Regions from separate parts of the Ensifer adhaerens genome, predicted to be linked through region 1. Evidence: riboswitches for the same ligand, from Rfam matches in the RefSeq annotation. Region 1 holds a riboswitch; each other region holds the start of a gene.
What was found. Region 1 has a riboswitch for thiamine pyrophosphate ahead of thiB (thiamine ABC transporter substrate binding subunit). Riboswitches for the same ligand answer to the same signal wherever they lie in the genome.

Region 1 (7,413 bases):
CCAGACGGTGGCCGTCGACACCTTCTCCAGAAAGCGCCGGTCGTGCGAGATCAAGACGAGCGCCGAGCGGCTGCGGGTCAGTTCGTCTTCCAGCCATTCGATCGTCGGCAGATCGAGATGGTTGGTCGGCTCGTCGAGCAGCAGGATATCCGGCTCCGGCGCCATGACGCGGGCGAGCGCTGCCCGGCGCGCTTCGCCGCCCGAGAGCTGCTTCGGGTCCTCTTCGCCTGTCAGCCCCAGATGCTGCAGCAGATAGGCGACGCGAAACGGGTCGTCGCTCGGCCCCAGGCCCGCCTCGGCATAGGCCTGCACCGTGTCGTAGCCGTCGAAATCCGGCGCCTGGTGCAGATAGCGGATGGTCGCCGACGGATGACGGAACACCTCGCCCGACTGCGCCTCTGCAAGCCCGGCGGCGATCTTCATCAGCGTCGACTTGCCCGAGCCGTTGCGCCCGACCAGGCAGATGCGGTCACCCGGCTCCACTTGCAGGTTCGCGCCGGCCAGAAGCGGCGTGCCGCCAAAGGTAAGGAAGATATCGTCGAGTTTCAGAATGGGAGGCGCCAAGGCTCAGGCTCCGGAAAGATCATAGGGGCGGGCAAGCACGATGGCGCGACCGCTCTTGAGAGTGAAGCGAAGGGGACCCTCCGCAACGTTGGAAACGGTTCGGGACGAGCCGAACGGCAGGGTGAAATCGTCGAGCGGATAGCGCGCATTGACGATCGAAAGGCCGGTAAGTTCGGTCAGACCTAGCACCGAGAAGAGGCAACCCTTCGGCAGGTCGAGCTCGAGCGGACCGGCAAGCAGCGGATAGGCCTCTTCCTCGCCCGAGGTCATCAGCACCGGAAGCCCACGCTCGGCAAGGGCGACAGCATGCAGCAGATGCATGAAGGCGTGGTCGCTGCGGGTGCCGCCGAGCGCGCCCGCGAAAATCAGCCGATCGGCGCCGCGCGATAGCGCTGCCTCAACCGCGATCTCGCCATCCGTCGCCGCCTTTGCCGCCGGATAGGGCTCGCGTGGAACGGAGGCGAACTCGGAAAGCAACGCGTCTTCGGTCGAATCGAAATCGCCGACCCAGACATCGGGTACGACGCCGAGCAAACGGGCATGGCGCATGCCGCCGTCAGCTGCAACGAAGCGGCTTCCGCTCAGCTGTCGTGTCAGCCGGTCGGTCAGCGAAAGGGCGCCGCCAAGCAGAATGGTGAAGGTCGATCGAGCCATGGCAAAGCCCATAGCGCAAAGGACCGCGGAAGGAAAACGAAGAAAACCGTTGGACGACCGGTTCTCGAAATTTTGCTGAAGCCGTCAGTGCCCTTCCGGCACCGGATCTGGAAACAGCATGCCGGCATAGATGCCCGGGGTCGAATCCGGAATCTCGAACGCACCGGCTACCCGCTCGTAGAACTTCGCCGGTCCGACGCCGCCGATGACTGCATAGCCATAGCCGGCCTCGCGCATCGCCGTCAGGCTGGCGATCAGCAGCGCCTCGCCAATCCCCTGGCCGCGCATGCCTTCATCGACGCCAGTCGGACCGAAGAAGCCGAGCGCGGTCACGTCGTGGCACGCAAAGCCGACGATCTTTTCCTCGTGCACCGCGACATGCATGCGCGTCGGGGTGGAAGAGAAGGCCGCTTCCGCCTCGCCCGCCCAGCCGGCACCAAAGGTCTTCTCGATCCAGGAGACGACCAGGCGGCGCTCCGGCGCCATGGCACGGCGAATGCTGATACCCGCTCCAAGCCTCGACTGAGGGTGAGACGGCAGGGCGTAAAGTCGAACGAGCATATCTGGCATGGCGTTTCCTCCTCGCTGCAGTGGTGTAGCGCAGTTGGCGGCTTACGCAAATACGAGCCAATGCCCCGCTCCAAGGCGCCACTTTCGGCTCCCCCCAAACATCGCTTGCCATGGAACCAGCGTGGCGGTAAATCTTTTGCCGCTCTAACGGGGTGCCTCCCGACCGCATAGCGGCCGGAGGCTGAGAGGCGTGCAACGCCAACCCGCGGAACCTGATCCGGCTCATACCGGCGGAGGGATTAGACGCGATCGGATCGATACGCCCTTTTCCCATGCAACAACGAACTTTGGGAGAGGTGCCTGCCATGTCCAATTTATCGCAACACAAACTGTTTAGCCGGCTAGCTCTGGCTGCTACCGCAAGTCTCGTCTTCGCCCACCATGCAACGGCAGCCGACAAGACGCTGACGGTCTATACCTATGAGAGCTTCATCACCGAATGGGGCCCGGGCGCCAAGGTGGCGGAAGCCTTCGAAAAGACCTGCGAGTGCAAGGTCAATTATGTCGGCGTCGCCGATGGTGTCGAATTGCTCACCCGCCTGAAGCTCGAAGGCGACGCCTCGAAGGCCGACATCGTGCTCGGCCTCGATACCAACCTCGTGGCGGAAGCCAAGGCGACCGGCTTCTTCGCGCCGCACGGCGTCGATGCCAAGGAGCTGAAGGTTCCGGGCGGCTTCTCCGACGATACCTTCCTTCCCTATGATTACGGCCACTTCGCCGTCGTCTACGATACCGAAACGTTGAAGACGCCACCGAAGAGTCTGAAGGAGCTCGTCGAAGGCGACCCGTCACAGAAGATCGTCATCGAGGACCCGCGCACCTCGACGCCGGGCCTCGGCCTGCTGCTCTGGGTCAAGGCCGTCTATGGCGACGAGGCCGGCGCTGCCTGGGCTAAGCTCAAGGACCGCGTTCTGACCGTCACTCCCGGCTGGTCGGAAGCGTACGGCCTCTTCACCAAGGGCGAAGCACCGATGGTGCTCTCCTACACCACCTCGCCGGCCTATCACATGGTCGCGGAAAACACCGAGCGCTACCAGGCGGCGGCCTTCTCCGAAGGCCACTACATCCAGATCGAAGTCGCCGGCATGACCAAGCATGCCAAGGAGCCGGACCTGGCAAAACAGTTCCTGAGCTTCATGACCGGGCCGGAGTTCCAGTCGATCATCCCGACGACCAACTGGATGATGCCGGTCGGCGTCACCAGCGAGCCGCTGCCGGATGCCTTCAACAAGCTGGTCAATCCGGAGAAGACCTTCCTGCTGCCGTCGGAAGAAGTCGCGAAGAACCGCAAGGCCTGGATCGACGAATGGCTTGCCGGCATGAGCAAGAGCTGAGGCCGGATTGTTCGCACTGCGCGAAAACCGCATGACTGTTGTCGCCGGGGCGCTCTGCCTCGGCGCCTTCCTGCTCTTCGTCGGCCTGGCGATCGTAGCCTTGCTCGCCCAAACCGGCGGCACGAACGAAGGCAACCTGTTCGACGCCTATATCTGGCGCGTCACCCGCTTCACGCTGCTGCAGGCAACCCTTTCGACGCTCCTGTCGATGCTGTTCGCCATTCCTGTGGCGCGGGCGCTGGCGCGGCGGCCCCGGTTCTTCGGTCGTATCTGGCTGTTGCGGCTTATGGCGCTGCCACTCGGCCTGCCCGTTCTCGTCGGCGCGCTCGGTCTGATCGAGATCTGGGGACGCCAGGGCTTCTTCAACTCCGGCCTGCGCTGGCTCGGCCTCGAGCAACCAATCAGCATCTATGGCCTGTTCGGCATCCTGCTCGCGCATGTCTTCTTCAACATGCCGCTGGCAGCACGCCTGTTCCTGGCCGGGCTTGAACGTATTCCCGCCGAATACTGGCGCAGCGCCGCCAATCTCGGCATGCCCTCCCGTGCGCTATTCCGCTTTATTGAATGGCCTGTCCTGCGTGGCTTGCTGCCGGGCGCGGCCGGCCTCGTCTTCATGCTCTGCGCCACCAGCTTCACGCTCGTGCTGACGCTTGGCGGCGGTCCTGCGGCTAGCACCATCGAGGTCGCGATCTACCAGGCCCTGCGCTTCGATTTCGACCCACCGCGTGCGATCGCGCTATCCGGGCTGCAGATCGCCATGACCGGCGCCCTGCTCCTCATTCTGCGACGTCTGGCAACGGAGCCGGAAGAGGGCGTGACCGGCGGTCGCGCGGTTCGCCGCTTCGATGGCGCAAGGCCCGTCGCACGGCTAAACGATAGCGCCTGGATCATCCTCGCACTGCTCTTCCTCATTGCCCCGTTGATCGCGGTCGTCGTCTCGGGCCTGCAGGCCGATCTCCTCAAGCTTGCGCGCGATCCGAACGTGCATCGGGCACTGGTGACGAGCGCTTCGATCGCGCTTGCCTCGGCGCTCGCCTCCGTCGCCATGGCAGCCGTGATGATCCGTGCTGCGGCCACGGTTACCGCCCCACGCCACACAGGTACGTTGGCACGCGGCTTTGCCGACACGATCGGCGCCAGCACCTCACTGATCCTGCTGGTGCCGCCAGTCGTGCTCGGCGCCGGCTGGTTCCTGCTTCTCCGCCCCTTCGGCGATGTCGCGCGCTTTGCGCCTGTCGTCGTCGTGGCGATCAATGCCCTGATGGCCCTCCCCTTCGTCCACCGGATCCTCGCGCCGGCCATGGCCACGCACGCGGCGCGCTCCGAACGGCTGACGGCAAGCCTCGGCATCCGCGGGTTTCATCGCCTGCGATGGATCGATCTTCCCGCCCTTCGCAAACCGTTGCTGATGGCGCTCTCCTTTGCCATGGCGCTATCGCTCGGCGATCTCGGCGCGGTGGCCCTCTTCGGCTCGCAGGACATGGTGACGCTTCCCTGGCTGCTCTATAGCCGGATGGGCAGCTACCGCACCGCCGATGCGGCTGGCCTTGCCCTCTTCCTCGGGCTTCTCTGCCTGATCTTCACCATCCTCGGCACGGCGGAAGACGTCCGCCGGCGGCAAGGACGCAAAGCATGACCGAGCCCAACCCTGCCATCGAACTGCGCAATGTCGAAGTTCGCTTCGAAACGACCACGCTACGCTTCGATTGCACAATCGCGGCCGGTGGCATCGTCGCCGTTGCCGGCGCCTCCGGTTCCGGCAAGTCGACGCTCTTTCACCTGATCGCCGGCTTTGAGGATCCCGACCAGGGCGAGGTCCATATCCTCGGCCAGCAGGCTGGCAACCAGGCACCTTCGGAGCGCCCGGTCTCGATGATCTTCCAGGACAACAATCTCTTTGCCCATCTCGATGTCGCGACCAATGTCGGCCTGGGCATCAACCCGGCGCTTCGCCTGACGGACGAAGACCGCAAGAGGATCGAGGAGGCACTTTGCCGCGTGGGACTTGAAGGCTTCGAACGACGACTGCCGCCCACGCTGTCCGGCGGTGAACGCCAGCGGGTCGCGCTCGCCCGCGCGCTCGTGCGGCGTCGCCCCATCCTCTTGCTGGATGAACCTTTTGCGGCCCTCGACCCCGGAATGCGCGCCGGCATGCGTACGCTCCTTGGCGAGCTTCACGCGGAAGAAGGCAACACCATCCTGATGATCACGCACCATCCCGAAGACGTGAAGGCGCTGGCCGATAGCGTGCTTTTTCTCGACCAGGGGCGTATCATTGCACACGATACACTCGACCGCTTCCTGGAGCGGCGTGACAATGCGGCAGTCGACCGTTTTCTTGGCAACGCCTGAAGGAGGGCCTCGTTTCTCGTCGCCCCCAGCCGATTGCCACAATTTGACCGCGGCGCCATGCGACGCGCGAAATATCCGGCGAAGGCGTGAATATTCGCGCATCCGTTGCCGTGATACCACGGGGCAACTATTTCTACCGAGACAAACTAGGCAGGTGGCGCTGAAATCAGATACAGCAAGACCAGGGCTGAACAGTCGCGGCGGAGCAACGCTGCCGGACTGAAAAAGTAGGACTTTCAACGCTGTCGCTCCATCGACCCGCCGCATGCGGGCGGAGCGGCAGACGGGAAACGGGCTGAGGCATGGAGAGGCATACAGTCACACACGACCGGTTCCCGCCGAAGCGCGGGCGGCTGCGTGGACGCGTCGTGGTTGCATTGCTTGCGGCCACGCTTCTCTCCGCATGCCAGTCTGTGATCGAGCAATCCTACGAGCCGACGGTTTCGCCCTCGTCCAATCCGCAGATTGTCGACGAGGTTCAGAAGAACGATCCCCGCGCCAAGATGGGCGCACGCGAACATCCGCGCATCGTTGCAAGCTATGGCGGCGAATACAAGGATGCCAAGACGGAACGGCTGGTCGCCCGCATCGCCGGCGCGCTGACCGCCGTCTCGGAAAACCCGCAGCAGTCCTACCGCATTACCATCCTGAATTCGCCGGCAATCAACGCCTTTGCGTTGCCGGGTGGCTATCTCTACGTCACCCGCGGCCTGCTCGCGCTTGCCAACGATGCCTCCGAGGTCGCCGCCGTCCTCTCGCACGAGATGGCGCACGTCACCGCCAACCATGGCATCGAGCGCCAGCAGCGCGAAGAAGCGGAAGTCATCGCCAGCCGCGTGGTCTCCGAAGTGCTGTCGTCCGATCTCGCCGGCAAGCAGGCGCTCGCCCGCGGCAAGCTGAGGCTCGCAGCCTTCTCGCGCAACCAGGAGCTCCAGGCTGACGTCATCGGCGTACGCATGCTCGGCGAAGCCGGCTACGATCCCTACGCGGCCGCACGCTTCCTGGATTCGATGGCCGCCTATAGCCGCTTTACGGCCGTCGACCCGGAATCCGACCAGAGCCTCGACTTCCTGTCGAGCCATCCGAACGCGCCGCAGCGCGTCGATCTCGCACGCCGCCACGCCCGTGCCTTCGGCCCGGAAGGCACCAGCGGCGATCGCGGTCGCGACTATTACCTCGCCGGCATCGACGGCCTGCTCTACGGCGACAGCCCCCAGGAAGGCTATGTCCGCGGCCAGACCTTCCTGCATGGTCAGCTCGGCATCCGCTTCGAGGTCCCGACCGGCTTCCAGATCGACAACAAGGCGGAGGCGGTTCTGGCGACCGGACCCGGCGATATCGCCGTGCGTTTCGACGGGGTGGCGGACACGGGTGGACGCAGCCTGACCGACTATATCGCCAGCGGCTGGGTCACCGGCCTGCAGCCCGACACGATCAAGCCGATCAACGTCAATGGCTTGGAAGCTGCAACCGCGCGTGCCTCGGCCGATCGCTGGGATTTCGATGTCACGGTCATCCGCATCGACAGCCGCATCTACCGCTTCCTGACCGCCGTTCCCAAAGGTTCGAATGCACTGGAGCCGACCGCGAACCAGCTGCGCAGCTCGTTCCGTCGCATGACGCAGGGCGAGGCCCAGTCCTTGAAACCGCTGCGCATCCGCGTCGTGACGGTAAGACCTGGCGAAACGATCGCGACGCTTTCCGCCCGCATGATGGGCACGGATCGCAAGTTCGACCTGTTCCGGGTGATCAATGCGATGCAGGTCACCTCGACGGTGAAGCCGGGCGACAAGGTCAAGATCGTTTCTGAATAAGCCAGTGGTCGTGAGCGTAGGCGAGGAAGCCCCACAACAGGCCACCGCGTGCGTCGAGTTTGTGCGGGGCAGCGCACCGCGAACGCATCACAGGCCGATTTGCGGCGGGGAAGCCCCTGCGAACG
Region 2 (7,413 bases), on a different replicon from region 1:
CGCAAACCGCTGATCGCCAGCAATATCGGCGGCATGGCCGAGATGGTTCAGGACGGCGTGAGCGGGCTGACCGTCACGCCCAACGACCCGCGAGCCCTTGCTGCCGCCATGCGCCGCATCGCGGAAAACCCGGATCTCAGGCGACGCCTTTCGGCGAACGCCCGCAAACCCGATGATATCGACGCCACTGCCCGCCGCTATCTCGCGCTCATCGACACGATAGAGCCGGCACGAACCGCCGCGGCCTAGAGGAAAGACCATGTCTGTAGCAGCCGACAAACCCGATGTCGCACCGGAACAAAACAATGCAAAGCCCCTGAAGGGCCGCGTGGACGCGATCGACCAGGGCCGGGTCTTCGGCTGGGCATTCGATCCCGAGACGCCCGAAAAGCGGCTCGCCATTCGCGTGCTTCTGGATGGCAAGGTGATTGCCGAGGCGCTCGCGGACCGCAACCGGTCCGACCTCAAGCGCAACGGAATCGGCGACGGCAACCACGCCTTCGAGATCGCGCTGCCTGACATGGCAAGCGCCCGCGCCGCCGAACTGGTCGTCATGGCCTCGACGGAAAAAGGCGGCGAGCTGCCGCTCCGTGTTCCGAAGCCGGACGAGCAGGCGGCCGAAGCCTTGATCGCCGCGCCACTGGCAAAGGTCCTCGACAAGCTCGACATGTTAATGGCGGCACAGCGCCAGCTTCAGGTCTCGCAACGCTCGGCCATCCGCCAAAAGCTCGACGATGGCGATGAAGGCGAAACGGCCGGCCTTGCGGCGGTTAGTGATGATGTTGCAAGCCTGCGCGCGGAAATCACCCAACGATTGACCGATCTCGACGTGCACCTGATGCGTCTCGATGGGGTTGTGGCGGGCATGGAAAAGAGCCTCAATGCGCTGAAGCAGCGCTCGAACGGGGACCTGAAGCCAGCCTTTCTGCTTCTCTTCGTGCTTGCGGGCTTTACCGCGGGTGCGATCCTGACAGTTCTACTGCGGACCTGAGGGCGTCTCATGCCCAATTCAGAGCTTTCCCTTTCACTGAGCCCCGCACCGCTTGCCCGGATCATGCGCAGCGGACGGGTCGTGGTGTGCCCGATCGACGAAGCGCTGCTATTGGTAATCGGCGCCGGCGGCCCGTTGGCAGATCAACTGCCGGTCGAGATCGACGAAGACCCCGGGACCCAAGCGATCGCCGCCATCATCGGCTGGCGGCTTTCCGCACCGCAGGCATCCGCCACCCATGGTTTCGCGGCGCTCGTCCCTATCGATCGCGCGCGCAGCATGCCTGCGACCCTGCGCTTCGGAAGGGATGGCAGCGGCAAACGCTATATCGTTGCACCACGGACCGTCTCTACAAACGATGTCGCCGCGAGGCTCAAGGACCTCGCCGGCCCGCAGGTCGTCCACGTACTCGGCCGCCTAGTCGATGTTTTGTTGAAGCCGCCGCTCGATCCACGAAAACTCCCGGCGATTACAACCCTGCTCAAGGCGGGAACCGCAAGGGACGGCTATATCGAATTGCTCGGAGAGAGCCATGAAGATGCGATCGCGCTCAAGGGCTGGGCCCACGACATCACCGCCGGCCCTTGCCGGGCCATCATCAAGGCAGAAAACACATCGGTTGCCGAATGCAGCATCGCGGTCTTCCCGCGCAACGACGCACCGGAAGATGCCGTCGGCTTTCTCGGCCTCTTAGCCGCCGAGGGCCTACCGCGCGCGCGCGACATCCAGGGGGTTTTCTATCGCGGCCGGGGCGCCTGGCGCTACGCAGCGGTCCATGAACGCAAGGTCATCGCCGGCCCCCTAGAAACACCCGGTCATATCCGTACGATGCTGCTTCAAAGCCAGAGTTCACCGCAGGTTCTGCTGCGCCTGCGCGAAGCGGCCAACGGTTTCGATGGCACCGAAACGATCTCAAGTCTCCCCGTTCCGGTCCGGCTCGGCATCGACGCGCTCTACCAGGGCGATGAAGGCACTTTTCTGATCTCGGGCTGGATGCTCGATCCGGACGATCATGTGCAGAGCGTTCGGCTGCGTCGGGGGCGCGCCGAAGCGCGTCTTGATGGCGCCTGGACCCGCACCGAGCGGCTGGACGTGGAAGATGCCTTCGTGGACCGGCCGGAGTTCAAGGGCGCGATATCCGGACATCGCCGTTCACACGGTTTCATCGCTTTCGCGGATGGCCTCGTGGGCGATCCGGCAGCGCCGCTTCACCTCGAAGTCACCCTTCGCGATTCTCGTCGCGCCTATATGCCGCTTCACCCGACACGGCTGTCGGCAAGGCATTCGGCGCTGCGGCTGCTGAACGCGATCGATCCCACCAGTTGGGCCTTGCCCGATATCGTCGATCGCCAGATCGTTCCGTTCATCAGTGCGGCTCGCGCTGATGCTCCGACCATCGAGACCGTCATAGACATTGGCCGCTTCGGTGAGGCTGTGGGGGCAGCAATCCTTGTCGCCGTGGGAGAGGCCGAGGAGGATTTTTCCGCGCTATTGGGCCTTCTGGCGCTCGATCCGCATACGCGGCAGGCACCGATCGTGCTCGTCCTGCAATCGGAACAGTTTCGCCGGCGCGCCGCCGGCATCCGGCGACTTGCGGAATTCTATCGCTTGCCGCTGCGTCTGGTGTCCGTCGAGGGTTCAGGCGATGCCAGCGATCTTGCCCGGACTGCGGCTAAGGCAATCGACAGTGAAACCGTCATCCTGCTTTCCGCATCTCTGACGCCGGCCAATCCCGGGTGGTACCAGACGCTCATTTCGAACTATGAAACCAAGATCGGGAGCATCATCTCGCCAACCCTTGCCTATGAGGACCATTCGATCCGTTGGGCCGGAAGCGCCGCTCTCGATCGCGCTGATCATCTGCAGTCGAGCCGGTATGCCGGCTATCCGGTCGGCGCCGTGAACCGCTTGAAGCTGACACGGGTTGCGACCGCGTCCCTTGAATGCTGCATCATGCCTCGCAAGGCGCTTCTCGACGAGATCGGCGCATCACCGACCTATCTCGGTGCTTCTCTCAATGGGCTCGATCTCGCCTTGAGGCTGAGCCGCCGCGGCTACGAATCCTATTGGCTGCCCGCCCTGCAGATGCTTGGCTCCGATGAGCCGTCCGGAGCTGTTTCACCGGCTACAGCGAGATACGTGGAGCGTGTCGATCAGACGCTCTTTCGTAGCCGCTGGATGCAGACTGTCGAAACGGAAAATCCTACCTACAACGAGGTTTCGGCATGAGCGAAAAACTCCGCGTGCTGGTCGTCTCCCACGGCCACCCGACCCATTCGCTGGGTGGCGCCGAAATCGCCTCCCATGGCTTGCACAAGGCATTGAACGGCTTGCCCGGTGTTGAGTCGATCTACCTCGCCCGAGTCGGCAATCCCGTGCCGCGCCATGGCGCTTCCGCGCTGATGAGCCTTCGCCTGGCGATGGACGAGGTGCTCTACCACGCCGAGGACTTTGATCATTTCTTTCTGTCGAATGGGGATACCGACGCGATCGGCCGCGACCTCTTGCGCTTCGTGGGGGACATCAAGCCAGACATTGTCCACTTCCACCATTTCATCGGCTTCGGACTGGAAGCGCTGTACGCCGTGCGCGACGCCCTGCCGAAAGCGCGCATCGTTGTGACCTTCCACGAATACCTCTCCATCTGCCACAACCACGGGCAAATGGTGAAGCGGCCCTCCGGCCAGCCTTGCAACAGCGCCTCCCCGATCAGCTGCCACACATGCTTTCCCGAAATTCCGGTGTCGCGCTTCGTACGGCGCGAGCAGTTCGTGCGAGGCATGCTGAACCTTGCCGACGCCTTCATCGCCCCGAGCGCCTTTCTTGCCAATCGCTATGTCGAGTGGGGCATCGCGGCCGAGAAGATCTTCGTGATCGAAAACGGCATCGTCATGGGTGAAAAGACGCCGGCTCGGGAATTGCCTTCTCCGGCAGCGCGGCGCAACCGCTTTGCCTATTTCGGGCAAATGACGCCTTTCAAGGGCGTTCACGTGCTGATCGACGCTGTGTCCCGCGTGCCGGAGGATATCTGGGGTGACGATTCCACGCTAATGATCTTCGGCGGCAACCTTGAGCGGCAGCCGACTGAGTATCAGGACCGCGTGGCGAAACTGATCGAGGACGCCGGCCGTCGGGTTCGCTTTTACGGCGCCTACCATAACCAGGACATGCCCAGGCTGATGCGCTCGGTCGATTGGGTGGTCATGCCTTCCGTCTGGTGGGAAAACTCACCGATCGTCATCCAGGAAGCCCTGCACCATGGCCGGCCGATCATTTGCTCCGACATCGGCGGCATGGCCGAAAAGGTCCGCGACCGACTGGATGGCTATCACTTCCGCGCCGGCAGCGCACAAGACCTTGCCGACCGCCTGATCGACGTGCTGAGCACACCCCGATCCTGGGACAACCTTCGGGCAACACTCAGGCGCCCGATGAGCCATGTCGACTGCGGCCGCGAGCATGTCGCGCTCTACCGGAAACTGCTCAAGGAGGAGCAGCCGGCTCACCTGAACACCGCGGTGGCCTAGACCGAACGCACGCACGCTCCCCGTCACGCCCCTGCAGCCCACAGGCAACGAACTTTCAGCGTTATCATTCCAACCGATATTAAACAGTGGAATGACCTGGCTTTTTGAACATGAAGCGGAACGATCGAGCCGTGTACGGCTCCGTAATCGAATCAATCGCCGCTTGGGCCCCACCATCGATGGAAGTGATCAACTGGTCCCCGCCCCTGCCCGATTTTGAGCGCTGCTGCGGCAACAAGCGCGTCATGCAGATAGGTCTTGGCAGCGATAACCGCGTCTTCAAGTGTCTGCCTACGGGCAAGACCAGCGGCGATCGCGGCAGACAGCGTGCAGCCGGTGCCATGATCGTTCCTCGTTTCAACCCGCGGGCGCGACAGGCGCAAGGGGGTGTCCCCGTTAAAGAGGATATCAACCGCTTCGTCGCCCTTGGCATGCCCGCCTTTCATCAGCACGGCGCGCGCACCAAGCTTCAGGAGCATCTCCGCTTGGCGGGCCATTTCCGTCTCGTTCTCGGCAATCGCGCGGCCCGTCAACAGAGCCGCTTCGGGCAGGTTGGGCGTCACGATAAGCCCAAGCGGCAGCAATTCCTCCTTGAGCGTCGCGATCGCATCCGGACGTAACAAAATGTCACCTGAAGTGGCGACCATCACCGGATCGATGACTGCTAAATGCCCGTATCGCTTCAGGCCGGACGCGATCGCAGCAATGGTCTCCTGGCGGGACAACATTCCGACCTTCGCAGCGCCAACCGCGAGATCCGAAAACACGGCATCGATCTGAGCTGTAACAACAGCCGGAGAGATATCCTCGACGGCCGCGACCCCGCGGCTGTTTTGCGCGGTGATGGCCGTGATCACGCTGGCACCATAGACGCCGAGCGCCGAAAACGTCTTCAGATCCGCCTGGATACCGGCACCGCCACCGGAATCTGAGCCTGCGATGGTAACGGCGATAGCGGTCATGCCTGGTTCCGCTGAAATGTAGAAGCAGCTCCAAAGATTGCGAACGCGCTCTCAAGCCACCGGCTCAAGCACGCACGAACTGAGGTGGGTCTTCCAAGCAATCTGGAGGAATCCGACAGATCGAGCCCTTGGGTTGGACGCCCCGCCCCCCGGAGTTCTTCGTCGCTACATTCTGAACGGCGTATTGGCACCAACGATCTCCCGAAACCAAAATGATGGAGATCCAGATGAACGGCGAAGACGCGGGGGTGCCAGAGAGGCCCTTGCCGTTCCTACGCCGGTATGATCCGGATCAGGTTCAAGGGTCTGGCTCACCGCCATCTCAGCACCGTCAGGTGCGCCCCTCGGCAGGCATGAATGCTATGGGAGCGTGGGAGGGGATGTCAATTGCTTGAGTTCAGCAGGCGCGTATGTAAGCCGGTTCGATGCGGGCGAAGGAGGCCCTTAAAGGATACAAACAGAAAAAGGCCCCTTTTGCCTCAAGAGCATAAGGAGCCTTCCGTCTGAGCGTTCGACTTCACAGACGCTGGTAGACTAGCCACGTCAAGGCCGTTAAGGCAAGGGGGTTTGGAACGCGAACCTATGCAATCCCGGAGTGATTTGGTCGGCAGTACTGCCGTTTCACTCAGTGGTGACGCGCCTTCCACGCAGAACGTTAGATGTAAGGCCTCATCGCATCAATATCACCGCAATGCTTTGAGAATTGCACTTGCTCGGGCCAACGCCACTTCGGCTGCGCGCAGTTCGAGTGTGACAGACAGAATATCGCGGTGTGCCATTGCAAGCACTACCTGCAACACTTCATCAGAGTTTCTGGCCAGAAAAATGAGGTGCCATCCGTCGGGGCCGCGATCGCGAGGACCCGGCCGTCTTTCATTTGCTCGACGGCCACGTTCGTCTCGACGTGTTCAAAAAGCTTGGCCAAACCGAAGTATCACCGAGCGGGCCACACGCGGTCGAAAAGCAGAAAGGTCGATGACGGCGCCTTGAACCGAGCGCCCTCGGCCACGACCATTGCGCGTCGTATGTCCATCCGTCGCGACGACCTCTCCAAATCTGAGACCGTAACTGTTGTGGCGATTGAGGGCGCCGTTCTGCTGCTCGTTGAGGCGGGGGAAGCCATCGCCGACTTCCAGGCGATGATCCGCAAGAAATCCCTCGCTGATCTCGATAATAGTTGGAGAGAGACAAAATGGGGTTGATCGCCTCATTCGCCAACGGCGTCGTCAAAGATCGTGCAGCCGTCAGCGCCGCAATCACTTCACCATGGCCGAACGGCCTGACGGAGAGGCAAGATCACCAAGCTCAAACTTGTTAAACGCCAGATGTATCAAGCACAAAGATTGACCTGCTCCAAGCCCGCGTCATCGGAACGGGATAAATCTATCACCACCAAAACTGCGTCAGTCGTGAGCCCCGACACCCGCTGCGGAGGCCGATTAGGACGCTTTGTTGCGACCCCATCGGAGTCGCTCAATTTTTTCGTGCACACGCCAAGCCAGAGATGCCCGCATCCGCTTAAGTTCGCCTGCCAACCGTTCGACTTCGGCCGCCAGACGCCCGGATTCGTTTAACGCTTCGTTGAGGCGATTGTCCAAAGACTGAATTTTCTTTCGGCACGCTTCTATTTCCATGTCCGACGTTGCCCGCCCGTCTTCCGCTACTCGCGCGTGGGCTTGATAGGTCGCAGTTTCCGTGCGCGCTGCTGCAAGCTCATTCTGCATAGTCGCGGACTTTTCGTTCGCAGCCTTCAATGCTGGGCGAATAATTTGCAGGTCGTCCCAGGCCAAGCGAGCAGTAAGATCTCGCCCCGCCTGCCGGATTGCGGCAGTCCACTCCTCTGGGTTGGCGTTTAGGAGGTCCGCGTACGCTTGCTGCTCCGGTTGCCCCGAGGGGATTGGTACCCGTAGTGCTGCGGGCCACCAATCAGCAA
Region 3 (7,413 bases), on a different replicon from region 1:
TTGCCCGCAAGGGCCGCTTCGTCGCCGAGCCGACCCCCATGCGCGAGGTGATCGAGGGTGCGCTGATGCTGCTGCGCAGCCGGTTTGCCGGCCGCATGGATGCGATCGTCATCGACCTGCCGGAAAACGGGCTCAGCGTTTACGGCAGCCGCATCCGCCTCGAACAAGTGCTGATCAATCTGCTGCAAAATGCGCTGGAAGCGCTGGGTACGCGCGGCGATGCCGAGATCCGCGTGCACTGCGCGGACGACCCCTCTGGCACCGTTTCGCTTGTTGTCGCCGACAACGGCCCCGGCATTCCCCAGCATATCCGCGAGGACCTGTTCACCCCGTTCAACACCTCCAAGGACGAAGGGCTCGGCCTCGGACTTGCCATCTCCAAGGAGATCGTTGCCGATTATGGCGGCGAGATCACCGTCGAAACCAGCGACAAGGGCACCGTCTTCACGGTTCGCCTGAAGAGGGCCTGAGCGATGCAGCCGACCGTCTATCTCGTCGACGACGACAACCACCTGCGCAAGGCGATGACGCAGACACTGGAACTCGCCGGCCTCACCGTCGCCCCGTTCGCCAGCGCCGTCGAGGCGTTGAAGACGCTCGACGCGAATTTCGACGGCATCGTCGTCAGCGATATCCGCATGCCGGGCATCGACGGCCTGGCCTTCTTCCGCCGCATCGAAGCCTTCGACGCGGACCTGCCGGTGATCCTGGTGACCGGCCATGGCGATATCCCGATGGCGGTGCAGGCTTTGCAGGACGGCGTCTACGACTTCATCCCAAAACCCTTTGCCGCCGACCGGCTGGTACAGAGCGTGCGCCGTGCGCTTGAAAAGCGGCGGCTCGTCATGGAGAACCGCGCGCTGAAACGAGCCGCGGAGACAGCCGGAGACAGCCTGCCGCTGATCGGCCAGACCCCGGTCATGGAACGGTTGCGCCAGACGATCCGGCATATTGCCGATACCGATGTGGACGTGCTCGTCGCCGGTGAAACCGGCAGCGGCAAGGAGGTGGTGGCGACGCTGCTTCACAATTGGAGCCGGCGCCGTAACGGCAATTTCGTGGCGCTCAACTGCGGTGCCTTGCCGGAAACGGTAATCGAAAGCGAACTCTTCGGCCACGAACAGGGCGCCTTTACCGGCGCGTTGAAGAAGCGCATCGGCCGGATAGAACATGCGAGCGGCGGTACGCTGTTTCTCGACGAGATCGAGGCGATGCCGCCGGCAACGCAGGTGAAGATGCTGCGTGTTTTGGAAGCGCGCGAGATCACGCCACTCGGCACCAACCAGGTGCGACCGGTCGATATCCGCGTCATCGCTGCCGCCAAGATCGATCTCGGCAATCCGGCTGAGCGCGGCGATTTCCGCGAAGATCTCTACTTCAGATTGAACGTTGTGACGCTATCGATCCCTCCTCTGCGCGAACGCCGCGACGATATCCCGCTGCTGTTCTCGCACTTCCTGACCCGGGCAGCCGAGCGCTTCAGGCGCGACGTACCCATGATCTCGCCGGTGGTGCAACAGCACCTGATGACCCATGCCTGGCCCGGCAACGTGCGCGAACTCTCGCACTTTGCCGAACGCGTGGCGCTCGGCGTCGAGGGCCCACTCGGACAGCCGGTTGCCCCCGCCCAACAGCCCGGATTTGCGCTGCCGGAGCGGCTCGAACGCTATGAGGCGGAAATCCTGAAGGAGGCACTGCGCGCCCAACGCGGCGACGTCAAGGCGACGATCGAGGCGCTCGGCATTCCGCGCAAGACCTTTTACGACAAGCTCCAGCGCCACGGCATCAACCGTTCCGACTACGCCGAGCGGGCAGCGCCGGAAAAGGCCGACCGCTAGCACCAAACTCACTTCCGCAAGCACACGTATTGGGTGCATCTTCATCGACAGGCGAATTCACGCTTGACGTCCCGGGCCGATCGATGGCTATGATCTAGGCATTCACCAGGGGGGTCCCGCAAGGGGCTGAGATTCTGCTGGATGGCCGGCTTGCCGGCTGTGGCGCAGTGACCCGTTGAACCTGATCCAGTTCATACTGGCGTAGGGACGGTGCAGATATCGAAGCCAGGATTCCGTGCGTCCAGCATCTGGCGGAGCGTCTTTCATCCTTCCGGCATCAGAACTGGGTCTCCAATTGCAAACTTGGAGCCTCGTCATGAATATTGCCACAAAACCCGCAGCCCTCTCGGTCACGCAAGGACCGCTTCCTGCCTCCCGGAAAGTCCACAAATCAGGCATCCTCCACCCGGATATCCGCGTGCCGATGCGCGAGATCGCGTTGCATCCGACGTCCGGCGAACCGCCAGTCACGGTCTATGATTCCTCCGGCGCCTATACCGCCGACGATGCCGAAATCAGCATCGAGGCAGGGCTGCCGCGGCTCCGCCGCAACTGGATCGTCGACCGCGGCGATGTGGAAACCTATGAAGGCCGCACCGTCCGGCCCGAGGACAACGGCTTTGTGAGCGGCGACCGGCTGACGCCGACCTTCCCGTTCCAGCACGCGCCGCTGAAAGCCACGGCTGGCCGAGCTGTAACGCAGCTTGCCTACGCCCGCGCCGGCATCATCACGCCCGAGATGGAATTCGTGGCGATCCGCGAAAACCTCGGTCGCGACACGGCGCGTGCGAAGGTCCGTGACGGCGAGAGCTTCGGCGCCCACGTACCCGACCATGTGACGCCCGAATTCGTGCGCCAGGAAATCGCCAGCGGCCGCGCGATCCTGCCCGCCAACATCAACCATCCGGAATCCGAACCGATGATCATCGGACGGAACTTTCTGGTGAAGATCAACGCCAATATCGGTAACTCCGCCGTCACCTCGTCGATGGCCGAAGAGGTCGAAAAGATGGTCTGGGCGACCCGCTGGGGCGCAGACACAGTGATGGACCTTTCGACCGGCCGCAACATCCACAACATCCGCGAATGGATCATCCGCAACTCGCCGGTTCCGATCGGCACCGTGCCGCTCTACCAGGCTCTGGAAAAGGTCAACGGTATCGCCGAGAATCTCACCTGGGAGGTCTATCGCGACACGCTGATCGAGCAGGCCGAACAGGGCGTCGACTATTTCACCATCCATGCCGGCGTCCGCCTGCACTACATCCCGCTTACCGTCGATCGCGTCACCGGCATCGTTTCGCGCGGCGGCTCGATCATGGCCAAGTGGTGCCTTCATCACCACCGCGAAAGCTTCCTCTACGAGCATTTCGAAGAAATCTGCGACATCTGCCGTGCCTATGACGTCTCCTTCTCGCTCGGCGACGGCCTGCGCCCGGGCTCGATTGCCGACGCCAACGACGCCGCGCAGTTCGCCGAACTGGAAACGCTGGGCGAACTCACCAAGATCGCCTGGGCCAAGGATTGTCAGGTGATGATCGAGGGCCCCGGTCACGTGCCGATGCACAAGATCAAGGAGAACATGGACAAGCAGCTCGCCGTCTGTGGCGAAGCGCCGTTCTACACGCTCGGACCGCTGACGACGGACATCGCACCGGGCTACGACCACATCACCTCGGGCATCGGCGCGGCGATGATCGGCTGGTTCGGCACCGCCATGCTCTGCTACGTCACGCCGAAGGAGCATCTCGGCCTCCCCGACCGCAACGACGTCAAGGTGGGCGTCATCACGTACAAGATCGCCGCCCATGCCGCAGATCTCGCCAAGGGCCATCCGGCCGCTCAGGTGCGCGACGACGCCCTGTCGCGCGCCCGCTTCGAGTTCCGCTGGGAGGACCAGTTCAACCTCTCGCTCGACCCGGAGACGGCCCGCAACTTCCACGACGAAACGCTGCCGAAGGAGGCGCACAAGGTCGCGCACTTCTGCTCCATGTGCGGCCCGAAATTCTGCTCCATGCGGATCTCGCACGACATCCGGGCCGAGGCGCAGAAGGGAGGGCTGGAGGCAATGGCGGCGAAGTACCGCGAAGGCGGCGACCTCTACATGCCGCTGGAAGGGGCGACTGGCGCAGCCGAGTAGACGGCAAAGACACGCTGAAGGGGCCAGTCACGGCCCCTTCAGTTCGTGCAGGACTTCCGTCCCGCGCCCCGGAAGGGGAAGCGGTGATCGCCAACGGCCTCATCCTCCGTCATGTTCGGAGGGGCGAGCGCGCGCCATCCGCTCGATCCCATCGAGGAGCGCGCTCGCATCAGCAAAAGGTCATGCGGCTCCGTATGTCCGCGCGGATTGTGGCCGACGCCATCGCGGCGGGGTAGGAAGTTCGCCGCTGTCGGGGCGATGCGGGCAATCCTGTGGGCGTCGCGGCCGCCATAGGCCCCGCACCTTGCGCACCACTTCGCCTGGCACCCGAACAACTTGCCCCCGCATCGATTGAGCGGTATGCAAAGCTCGCGCAAAAGTCGCTGTCGGCGAAATTCATTCGCGATGAGTTGCCGTCCTCTGCCGCGCAGAAGGTCTTGCAGAACGGCGCAAGAACGCCGTTCGCACAAGGAGTAAAGACTTGAGGTCACGCCTGCTGAGACTGACGGCTCTGACGATCGGAGCCCTTGCACTCGCCGGTGACCTCCCGTGCGACGGGCGTTTTGCCGACGGCCTTTCCTGGATTTCCGTAGCCCATGCGGAGGACACCGAGGCCGGCGGCGGGAATGGTGAAAATGGCACGGGCGGCGGCGACCAAGGTGGCGAAAACGTCGAGGGTGGCGGAAGCAACGGTACAGCGGGTGGCGGCGATTGGGGCTCCGGCGATGGTAGTGGCGTGGGCGAAGTGCCCGGCGGGACCGGCGCAGGTGGCGGAGGCGGCGTCATAGACGACAGCGGCCTGACTGGCGGAAATAGCGAGCGCCACTCATCCTCTACGCGCGACGGGCGGGATTACGGACCTACCGGCAGCGTATGGCACGGCGGCAGCAGTTTCCTCAACCTTTTCCGCCGGACACCGGAAGAGCCTGCCGAGGAGAGCGGGCCAGAGTCTTCCACCGGACAGAAGAGCGATGCAGGATCCCGCAAAAGCGCAGGTCACACGAAAAGAGAGCCTTGAAGGGATGCCTGCTTCGTCGCGCCGCAGGATGACGTGCGCTGCTTATCGCGGACGCACGAACGTCTGTGTCTGGATGCTCAGGCCAAGCCCGGGCATGACGGGGTAGAGGGAGGCGCGATGTTGACCCGTTCAATCAACGAACGCGCAACGTCCCTGTCACCCCTCTAGCGACCACTCACCATCCGCTCGACCACATCCAGCAGCACGTTGGCGCCGGCGACGAGCTCATCCGGCTCCGTGTGTTCACGCGGATTGTGGCTGATGCCGTCGCGGCTCGGAACGAAGATCATTGCCGTCGGCGCGATGCGAGCGATCATCTGGGCATCATGGCCGGCACCCGAGGTCATGCGCCGGCTCTTGAGGCCGCGCGCCTTCGCCGAAGATTCGATCGCCGCGACGATGCCCTGATCGAAGGCCACCGGCTGGAAGCGTGCAAGCCGCTCGACGGAGATCGTCACCCCCTCTTCCGCGCCGATACGGACAAGGAAGTCCGCAAGCGCCGTTTCGAGCGCCTGCAACCGTTCCTCGTCCGGATCGCGCAGATCGACGGTGAAGGTGGCACGCGACGGGATGACGTTGATCGCGTCGGGCTCGAAACGCATGGTGCCGATGGTCGCGACACTCGGTGCGTTCGAGCGGGTGATATGCTCACGCAGGAAGAGGCCGACCCGGGCGGCGGCGAGGCCGGCGTCGTTGCGCATCGCCATCGGTGTGGTCCCGGCGTGGTTGGCGACGCCATCGATCGTCACGCGCTGCCAGGAGATGCCCTGCAGGTTTTCGACGGCACCAATCGCCATGCCCTCGCGCTCCAGCACCGGCCCTTGCTCGATATGAAGCTCGACATAGGCATGGGGCTCGAGGAAACCCGGCTCGACATTGCCGGCATAGCCAATCCGCTCGAGTTCCTCGCCGAGCAACGAGCCATCCGTGCCGATGGTCGCGAGCGCCGTCTCCAGCGGCAGGCCGCCGACATAGGCGAGCGAGCCGAGCATGTCGGGCGCAAAACGCACGCCCTCCTCGTTGGTAAAGGCGGCAACGGCGATCGGCCGGGCGGGCGCTGCGCCGCGCTCCTTCAACGTCTCGATCACTTCGAGCGCTGCAAGCACGCCGTAGCATCCGTCATAGATGCCGGCATTGATAACCGTATCAATGTGCGAGCCGAGCATGATCGGCGCTTCCCCGGCATTGCCCCCATCGCGCCAGATGCCGAAGATGTTGCCGACACGGTCGACCGCAACGTCGAGTCCTGCCGCCTCGATCCAGGCGACGAGGCGATCTCGACCGGCCTTGTCGTTGTCGGAGCCGGCCAGCCGGGTCAGCCACCCCTCAGCATCGCGACCAATTTCGCCAAGCTCGCGGATGCGCCCGATCAGGCGCGCGGCGTCGATAGAAGGAAATGACATGTTAGTCCTGCTTTCATGCGGATTTTGGTTCATGGCCGGCTTTCGGCCGGCGCCAGTCTCTGGCGGATAATCTCGGCGTGGTAACGCGCGCCGAGGATCAGGGCGTCGTCGTTAAAGTCGTAACGCGGATTGTGCAGCGGCGCCGACGCTTCGCCGTTGCCGATGAAGACGAAGCAGCCCGGCACGTGCTCGAGAAAACGCGCGAAATCCTCCGAGCCGGTCATCGGCTCGGCGGCCGTTGCGACATTCCCGGCGCCGAACACCGCTTCGGCCGCAGCAAAGGCGTGGCCGCTCAAGGCCGGGTCATTGATCAGCGGCACGAACTCGCGCGTATAGTTGACCTCGACCTCGCAGCCATAGGCATCCGCCGTACCCTTGGCGATCACTCGCATCTCCGCTTCGATCTTGGCGCTGACCTCCGGGCGGAAACTGCGGGCATCGCCGAGGATGCGGGCGAGACCGGGCAGCGCGTTGCGCGTGCCGTCGGTCAAAAGCTCGGTGACCGAGACGACACCGATATCCGTCGGCGACAGGCGGCGCGAGACGATCGTCTGCAGATTGACGACGGTGGCGCAGGCGGCGACCAGCGTCTCATTGCCCCAGTGCGGCCGCGCCGCGTGTCCGCCGACGCCTTTCAGCACGATCTCGAAATTGTCCTCCGCCGACATGATCGCACCGACGCGGGTTTCGAAGCGGCCGACCGGCAGCCCCGGCATGTTGTGCAGGCCGTAGATCTCATCAAAAGGAAATCGCTCCATCAGTCCGTCTTCGAGCATCGCAAGCGCGCCCTTGCCCCACTCCTCGGCCGGCTGGAAGATGAAGCACGCGGTACCATCGAAGCCGCCGTCTTCGGCAAGCATCTTGGCGGCGCCGAGCAGCATGGCCGTGTGACCGTCATGGCCACAGGCGTGCATGGTGTCAGGCTTTGTCGAGCGGTAGGGGAGCTCTCCCTGTTCCGGTATCCGCAGCGCATCCATGTCGGCCCGAAGTGCAATGGCGCGGTTGCCGCTGCCA
Region 4 (7,413 bases), on a different replicon from region 1:
GATAGCGACAGCGGGATCGTCGCGGCGGATGAGTTGCCGTAGTCAGCGATGGTGCGCACGGTTCTTGCCGGCGCAATGGCAAGGCGATCGCAGACGGCGTCGAATATCCGGGCGTTGGCCTGATGCGGCGCGAACCGGTCGATCTCCTGGGAACTGCAGCCGGCGGCATCCAGAGCGCGGCTGGCACATTGCGCCATCATCTCCACCGCCCGGGTGAACATCTCCCGCCCGTCGCGCATCGTCATCAGGAAATCCTGCGGCCGCAGGTCCGCAGAGAACGGCAGGCTGCTACCGCCGGCGGCGATGGAGATCAGGTCGTAGCGGCTGCCGTCCGCCGCGAGATCGACGCCAAGGAGGCCGGTCTGCGGATCAGCGGACGGGGCCACGACGACCGCACCTGCCGCATCGGCAAAGAGCACGGCGCTTGCCCTTTCCGCTGGATTGATCCGCCGGCTGAGGATGTTGGCCGCCACCACCAGGACCGGCTTTCCCTGTGCTCGCACGAAGCCGTCGGCGAGCGTCAGAGCATAGAGAAAGCCCGAACACGCACCAGCCAGATCAATCGCACCGGAACGGGTGAGCCCGAGACGGTGGGCAAGCAAGGGTGCGGAGGGCGGCAGGAGATGATCGGGCGTCGAGGTCGCGAGCAAGGTCAGGGCGATATCGCCCCGCGAAACGCCTGCATTGTCGAGCGCCGCAGCCCCGGCGATCGACGCCAAGCCCGTCAGCGTCTCGCCGTCCTCTACCCAGCGCCGCTCGCGAATGCCGGTGCGACGTTCGATCCAGCCGGGCTCGAGACCGAGCTTCTTTTCGATCTCGGCGTTTGCGATACGCCGCGCCGGCACCGCATGGCCGAAGCCGACAAGGCGGGATGACCGGGCGGCGCTCACAGCCGCCCCGCCGCGATAAGCGACGCCGCCTCGTCGATTGCGCCAAAGGCTTGTGTGAGCTCGGCTTCGGTGACGCAATAGGGCGGCATCAGATAGATGACATTGCCGAGCGGGCGGATCAGCAAACGCCGTTCGCGAAAGAAGGCCCTGAGCCGCGGGCCAACTTCAGCGAGATAGCCACCCTCGGGCACCTTGAGGTCCAGCGCGGCAATCGTTCCGAGTTGGCGGACGTCGCTGAAGCGGCGATCCTCGGCATAGTGAGCGGCATGCCGACGCTGCCGTTCGCTTAAGGCATCGATACGTTCCCGCACTGGCTCCTCCTTCCAGACGGTGAGATTGGCGAGCGCCGCAGCGCAGGCGATCGGGTTGGCCGTATAGGAACTCGAATGGAAGAACGTCTTGCGCCGATCGCTCGAGAGATGGGCCTCGAAGATTTCGGCCGTTGAAAGCGTCGCCGCCAGCGGCAGCGCACCACCGGTCAGCCCCTTGGACGTGCAGAGGATATCGGGCGTGATCCCGGCCTGTTCGCAGGCAAACAGACTGCCAGTCCGTCCCCATCCGGTCATCACTTCGTCGGCGATCAGCAGGCTGCCGTGGCGCTCGGCGATTCGTTTCAGTTCGGAAAGCACTGACGCCGGGTAGGTCTTCATGCCGCCGGCGCCGAGGAGCAGTGGCTCGATCAACAGGGCGGCCACCGCGCCAGAGGCACAGGCTGCCTCGAAGGCATCGAGCGTCGCCTGCTCCCGGCCGGCCTCCGGAAACGGCAGCCGATCGACGGCAAAAAGCAGCGGCGCGTAAGGCGCGTTGAAGACGCCCCTTTCCCCGGCCGACATCGTACCGATCGTGTCGCCGTGATAGCCGTGTTCGAGCACGCAGATGCGGTTTCGCGGCCGGCCGAGATTGTGGAAGAAACCGAGCGCCATCTTCAACGCAACTTCGACCGCCGTCGAGCCGCTGTCGGAATAGAACACATGGGCAAGCCCTTTGGGGGCGATATCGATCAGCCCGCTCGCCAGTTCTTCCGCCGGGGCGTGGGTATATTCCGCGAAGATGACCTGGTCGTGGGTTTCCGTGGCCAGGCGGACCGCTTCCATGATCGCCGGATGGCGGTGACCGTGGGTGACGACCCACCAGGACGAGATCGCATCGAGGATCGGCGCGCCGTCCTCGTCAATGAGATAGGCACCCTCGGTCCGGGCGACGCGTCGCATTGCCGGCTCCAGCGCATGCTGGGTGAAGGGATACCAGACTGCAGACGTTCTCATGCCGGCACCTGCTTAATATCGTCGAGGTCGAAATTGTCGCGAAAGGCTTGCCGCAGGCGATCCGGCGTCAACGGATCGAGCCGCGGCAGCCGACCCAGACGCCGAACTGCCCCCAGCGCGGCGATGATCGCCTCGCTATCCGCCTGCTCGTCGCCGACGAAGGCGACACCCAGGACCGGGATCGCACGGCGGCGCAGCGCCTCGAGCGATAGCAGCGTGTGATTGATCGTGCCGAGCCCGGTGCGAGCGCAAAGGATCACCGGGATTTGCCAGCGTGCGAACAGATCGGCAAAGACCGTTTTCTCGGTGAGCGGCACCAAGAGGCCGCCTGCGCCTTCAATGACCAGCGGTCTGTTCACCACCGGCGGTAGGAGGCTCTCAGGCGCGATCGACACAGCGTCGATACGCGCCGAGAGGTGTGGCGATGCCGGCGTTCTGAGCCTGTAGGCCTCGGGCAGGATGCGCTCGGGCGGGATCCGACCGAGCCGGGCTACTGCCTCGCTGTCGGTCTCTTCGTCGAGACCCGACTGCACCGGCTTCCAGTAGCAGCCGCAAAGCGCATCGGTCAGCGCTGCGGAGAACAGGGTCTTGCCGATACCGGTATCCGTGCCGGTTATGATGAAACGGGGCGTCATGGCCGCTCCTCCGCCATCGCCACCTTCAAACGCTCCAGCATGCGCGTGATCATCGGCCGGTCGACATTCAACGTGATCGCGATCCGAAGCCGCGCAGTCCCCTCGGGAACGGTCGGCGGACGGATCGCCCTGATATCGAAACCTTCGACGCGCATCCGCGCGGCAATCCGCACGGCGCGGCCGTTATCTCCCACAATAACCGGAAGGATCTGCGAGCCGCTGCCTTCGATGCCAAGCGTTTCGGCAAGCGCCTGATTGGCGAAGGCCCTGAGGCTGTCGAACTCTTCCCGGCGCTGCGGCTCATCCACCAGCATTGCCAGCGCTTCGCGGACGGCGGCCGCGATCAACGGCGACGGCGCGGTTGAATAGATGAAGTTGCGGGCACGATTGACGAGGTAGTCGCAAAGCACCGCACTTCCGCCAATGAGCGCGCCGGAAACCCCGAGCGCCTTGCCGCAGGTGTGCAGCACCACGAGATTTTCCCGACCTTCCAATTCGGCCGTCACTCCGCGGCCGTCCGGCCCGAAGACGCCGGTCGCATGTGCCTCGTCGACCACCAGAAAGCCATCGTGCCGTTCTGCGAGCGCGGCGAGATCTGCAAGCGGCGCCCGGTCGCCGTCCATGGAATAGAGGCTTTCGACGGCAATCCACGGATGCCCCGTGCCGCCCGCCTTCCGCCACTGGCTGATCTTATCGGCGAAAGCGTCGACATCGTTGTGCGTGGCGGCGCCTGCGACCGCCTTGCTTGCGGCAATACCCTCGCGAGCACTCGCATGGATCAGGGCATCGTGGACGATGATATCGTCGCGCTGCGGTAACGTCGAAAAGAGGGCGGCGTTGGCGGCATAGCCGCTGGCGAAGTACTGCGTTCGCGGCACGCCGAAGAACGCCGCTGCCTCCGCCTCCAGTGCCACGTGCTCCCCATGGTTGCCGCGCAACAGCCGCGAGCCGCCGGAGCCGACCGGCACGCCGCGCTCGATCGCTGCGGCGATTGCCGCCTTCAGGCGCGGCGATCCGGCAAGCGCGAGGTAGTCGTTGGAGGTGAAATCCATACCACCGCCGACGACAAGTTCGCGTCGGCGCCCCTTTCGTTCGAGGCCGGAAAGCGTCTTCTCGTGACGCGTGAGAAGGGCCGCCACAGTCATTCGGCCGCGTCCTTTTTTGCCGCAAGTGCCATCGGCTTCAGCCCCAGGCGGCGGAACAGGGACGCGTCGTGATCCTCCCGGGGATTATCGGCCGTGAGCAGCGTCTCGCCCACGAAGATCGAATTGGCGCCGGCAAAGAAACAGAGCGCCTGTGTCTCGTCGCTCATTTCGGTGCGACCGGCGGAAAGCCGGACATGCGACTGCGGCATCAGGATGCGCGCCAGCGCGATAGTGCGGACGAAATCGATCGGATCGACAGGTGCGGCATCGGCGAGCTTCGAGCCCGGGATCGGGATCAGCATGTTGATCGGCACGCTTTCCGGCGGCACCGGCAGATTGGCGAGCGTCACCAGCATCGAGATCCGGTCGTCTGCCGTCTCGCCCATACCGAGAATACCACCGGCGCAGACCTTGATGCCGGCGTCGCGGACATTGGCGAGCGTCTCCAACCGGTCGGCGAAGCTGCGGGTGGTGATGATTTCGCCGTAGAAGCGCTCCGACGTGTCGACATTGTGGTTGTAGTAATCGAGCCCGGCGTCGGCGAGCCGCCCGGATTGTTCCGGAGTCAGCATGCCCAAGGTCATGCAGGTCTCCATCCCGAGTGCCCGCACGCCGCTGATCATGGCGACGATCGCCTCCATGTCGCGCTCCTTCGGGCTGCGCCAGGCCGCACCCATGCAGTAACGTGTCGCGCCGCCATCCCTCGCCTTCCTCGCTTCCGCAAGAACCCGCTCTACCTCCATCAATTTCGACGCCTTGAGCCCGGTCGGGTAATGCGCGGACTGGCTGCAGTAGCCGCAGTCCTCGGCGCAGCCGCCGGTCTTGATCGACAGCAGGCGGCTCATCTGGATGGCATTGGGGTCGAACGTGGCGCGGTGAGTGGACTGCGCGCGATAGAGGAGGTCGTTGAACGGCAGATTATAGATTTTTTGTGCATCGGCCAGAATCCAACGCGGCTCGGTGGCTTTGGCGGCGACCGAAGTCGACTCGGTCGAACTGTTTACGTCGAGCATGTGTGTTCGTTTCCCCATTGGCGGACCAGCAAAATAGATAGAATCCATAATTATCTATAATTTTCTCGAACACGGAACACGACAACCACTTTAAAGTAGCTATATGCGCACACATGCAATCCTTGACTGCGCCAACTTGACCCATTAGGCGATACGAGGAGGACGAATGCCACGGTCTTCCGCTTCGGTAAGTTGAACCGGTTATGGCAACAACCACCGAGTAATATCCTGTTTTAATATACCTTTTCCCAACATACCTGCAGATCTCTAGACGCGAGTTTGCACGTCAACGCAAGCGCTCAAAAACCTACATCTCGCCCACCTTTTTATAGATAATTTTTGGCTGAAGGCACCCGATGTGATGCTCGCATCGACGGCTCTTGACAAAATCCGGTCCAGCCGTTCAGTTTGAAGCATTCACCAGGGGTGTCCCGGCAAGGGGCTGAGATTCTGCCAGGCGGTTTCCGCGGCGCAGTGACCCGTTGAACCTGATCCAGTTCATACTGGCGTAGGGACGGTGCAGACATCGCTGCCGCATTCGCGTTCGCGCGAGCCTATCGCGGCAAGGCGTCCTTCCATCCCTCCGGCGCGAACTGGGTCTCCAACTATGGAGCCTGTGCAGTGCGTATCATCATCGCGACTTTGCATCCTTCGGGCCGGCGGCCGGTTCCGCACAGTGGGGCGCATTGACCATGCGCGTTCTGATCAAAGGCGCCGGCGTCGTCGGACTGGCCTTGGCGCATGAACTGAGTGGTCACGGCGTCGAAGTCGCCGTTGCCGAGCGGCAGGCGGACTTCGGCGGGGCAGCATCCTGGTTTGCCGGCGGCATGCTGGCGCCCTGGTGCGAGCGCGAAAGTGCCGAGGAAGTGGTACTGACACGCGGCATCGGCGCCATCGACTGGTGGGACCGGGCGCTTCCGGGAGAAGTATCGCGCAACGGCACGCTCGTCGTCGCCCCGGCACGAGATGCCGGCGAACTCAAACGCTTCGCTTCGCGCACGTCCGGCTTCGAATGGCTTGACGCAGAGGCGATCGCGCGGCTGGAGCCGGCGCTTGCCGGGCGCTTCCGAGAGGCGCTGTTCTTTCCCGGCGAAGCACATCTCGACCCCCGCCGGGCGCTTGTCTTGCTGCGGCAAAAGCTGGTCGAGCGTGGCGTTTCCTTCGTTGGTGAGACAGATGGCGACAGCGGCCACGATATGATCGCCGACTGTAGCGGGGCTTCGCGGATCGGCACCGTCGCCGGCCTGCGCGGCGTGCGCGGCGAGATGCTCTATCTGCAGACGGGTGAAGTGGAGTTGTCGCGGCCGGTTCGCCTCATCCATCCGCGCATCCCGCTCTACATCGTGCCGCGCGGCGATGGGCTCTTCATGTGCGGGGCGACCATGATCGAAACGGACGATGGCGGACCGATTACCGCCCGCTCACTGATGGAACTCCTGAACGCGGCCTACACGCTGCACCCGGCCTTTGGCGAAGCGCGGCTTATCGAAACCGGCACCGGCGTCCGGCCGGCCTTTGCCGACAACCTGCCGCGCGTCATGCGCGCCGGAAACACCGTTACGCTCAATGGGCTTTACCGCCACGGTTTCCTGCTCTCGCCAGCTCTGGCCGAGGAGGCGGCGGATCTTGCCCTTGCACGGAACCTGAAGGGAGATGCCGCATGAAACTGATCGTCAACGGCGAGGATCACGACCTCGCAGTCGCGAACCTTGCCGAACTTCTGGCCGCACTCGACTTTGAAGGCGACTGGCTTGCCACCGCCGTCAACGGCGAGCTGGTGCATCGGACGGATCGCTCGGCCCATGCCCTCAACGATCGCGACCGGATCGAAATACTCTCGCCGATGAAGGGAGGCTGAGACATGCTGACGCTTTATGGACAGGAATTGCGCTCGCGCCTGCTTCTGGGTACCGCCCGCTACCCCTCGCCGGCCGCCCTTGAAGACGCGGTTCGCTCGTCTGCGACCGCGATCCTCACGGTTTCGCTCCGCCGCGAAACCGCCGGCGGCCGCCAGGGCGCCGCCTTCTTCGAACTGATCCGGTCACTTGGCGCGCATGTGCTGCCGAATACCGCCGGCTGCCACTCCGTATCGGAAGCGGTACTGACGGCGAAGATGGCGCGCGAAGTCTTCGGCACGAACTGGATCAAGCTCGAGGTGATTGGCCATCAGGATACGCTCCAGCCCGACGTATTCGGGCTGGTGGAGGCCGCACGCATTCTCTGCGCCGAGGGCTTCGAGGTCTTCCCCTACACGACCGACGACCTGGTGGTCGGCGAGCGCCTCGTTGAGGCCGGGTGCAAGGTGCTGATGCCCTGGTGCGCGCCGATCGGCAGCGCCATGGGGCCGCAGAACATCCCGGCGCTCAGAGCCATGCGGGCGCATTTTCCGGATATGCCGCTGATCGTCGATGCCGGCATCGGCCGGCCCTCACACGCAACCATCGTGATGGAACTCGGTTTCGACG

Region 2: another riboswitch for thiamine pyrophosphate. It lies ahead of thiD (bifunctional hydroxymethylpyrimidine kinase/phosphomethylpyrimidine kinase); the one in region 1 lies ahead of thiB (thiamine ABC transporter substrate binding subunit).
Region 3: another riboswitch for thiamine pyrophosphate. It lies ahead of thiC (phosphomethylpyrimidine synthase ThiC); the one in region 1 lies ahead of thiB (thiamine ABC transporter substrate binding subunit).
Region 4: another riboswitch for thiamine pyrophosphate. It lies ahead of thiO (glycine oxidase ThiO); the one in region 1 lies ahead of thiB (thiamine ABC transporter substrate binding subunit).

What each region holds. Positions count from the first base shown of each region.
Region 1 is NZ_CP083349.1:3,663,308-3,670,720, forward strand. Features, by position in the region: gene LAC81_RS17910 (ABC-F family ATP-binding cassette domain-containing protein) at 1-564, opposite strand, end outside; gene LAC81_RS17915 (thiamine diphosphokinase) at 568-1,218, opposite strand; gene LAC81_RS17920 (GNAT family N-acetyltransferase) at 1,303-1,788, opposite strand; TPP riboswitch at 1,927-2,044, shown strand; gene thiB (thiamine ABC transporter substrate binding subunit) at 2,094-3,122, shown strand; gene thiP (thiamine/thiamine pyrophosphate ABC transporter permease ThiP) at 3,154-4,758, shown strand; gene thiQ (thiamine ABC transporter ATP-binding protein) at 4,755-5,474, shown strand; gene LAC81_RS17940 (M48 family metalloprotease) at 5,777-7,288, shown strand.
Region 2 is NZ_CP083350.1:3,093,733-3,101,145, forward strand. Features, by position in the region: gene LAC81_RS34085 (glycosyltransferase family 4 protein) at 1-249, shown strand, start outside; gene LAC81_RS34090 (hypothetical protein) at 260-991, shown strand; gene LAC81_RS34095 (hypothetical protein) at 1,001-3,220, shown strand; gene LAC81_RS34100 (glycosyltransferase family 4 protein) at 3,217-4,518, shown strand; gene thiD (bifunctional hydroxymethylpyrimidine kinase/phosphomethylpyrimidine kinase) at 4,671-5,480, opposite strand; TPP riboswitch at 5,733-5,835, opposite strand; gene LAC81_RS34110 (hypothetical protein) at 6,467-6,682, shown strand; gene LAC81_RS34115 (glycosyltransferase family A protein) at 6,920-7,413, opposite strand, start outside.
Region 3 is NZ_CP083350.1:1,600,931-1,608,343, reverse strand. Features, by position in the region: gene LAC81_RS27660 (sensor histidine kinase) at 1-470, shown strand, start outside; gene LAC81_RS27655 (sigma-54-dependent transcriptional regulator) at 474-1,838, shown strand; TPP riboswitch at 1,936-2,064, shown strand; gene thiC (phosphomethylpyrimidine synthase ThiC) at 2,155-3,978, shown strand; gene LAC81_RS27645 (hypothetical protein) at 4,460-4,996, shown strand; gene LAC81_RS27640 (Zn-dependent hydrolase) at 5,161-6,399, opposite strand; gene LAC81_RS27635 (M20 aminoacylase family protein) at 6,429-7,413, opposite strand, start outside.
Region 4 is NZ_CP083350.1:1,035,097-1,042,509, reverse strand. Features, by position in the region: gene LAC81_RS25170 (beta-ketoacyl-ACP synthase III) at 1-890, opposite strand, end outside; gene LAC81_RS25165 (adenosylmethionine--8-amino-7-oxononanoate transaminase) at 887-2,155, opposite strand; gene bioD (dethiobiotin synthase) at 2,152-2,790, opposite strand; gene LAC81_RS25155 (8-amino-7-oxononanoate synthase) at 2,787-3,935, opposite strand; gene bioB (biotin synthase BioB) at 3,932-4,948, opposite strand; TPP riboswitch at 5,361-5,481, shown strand; gene thiO (glycine oxidase ThiO) at 5,641-6,612, shown strand; gene thiS (sulfur carrier protein ThiS) at 6,609-6,806, shown strand; gene LAC81_RS25135 (thiazole synthase) at 6,810-7,413, shown strand, end outside.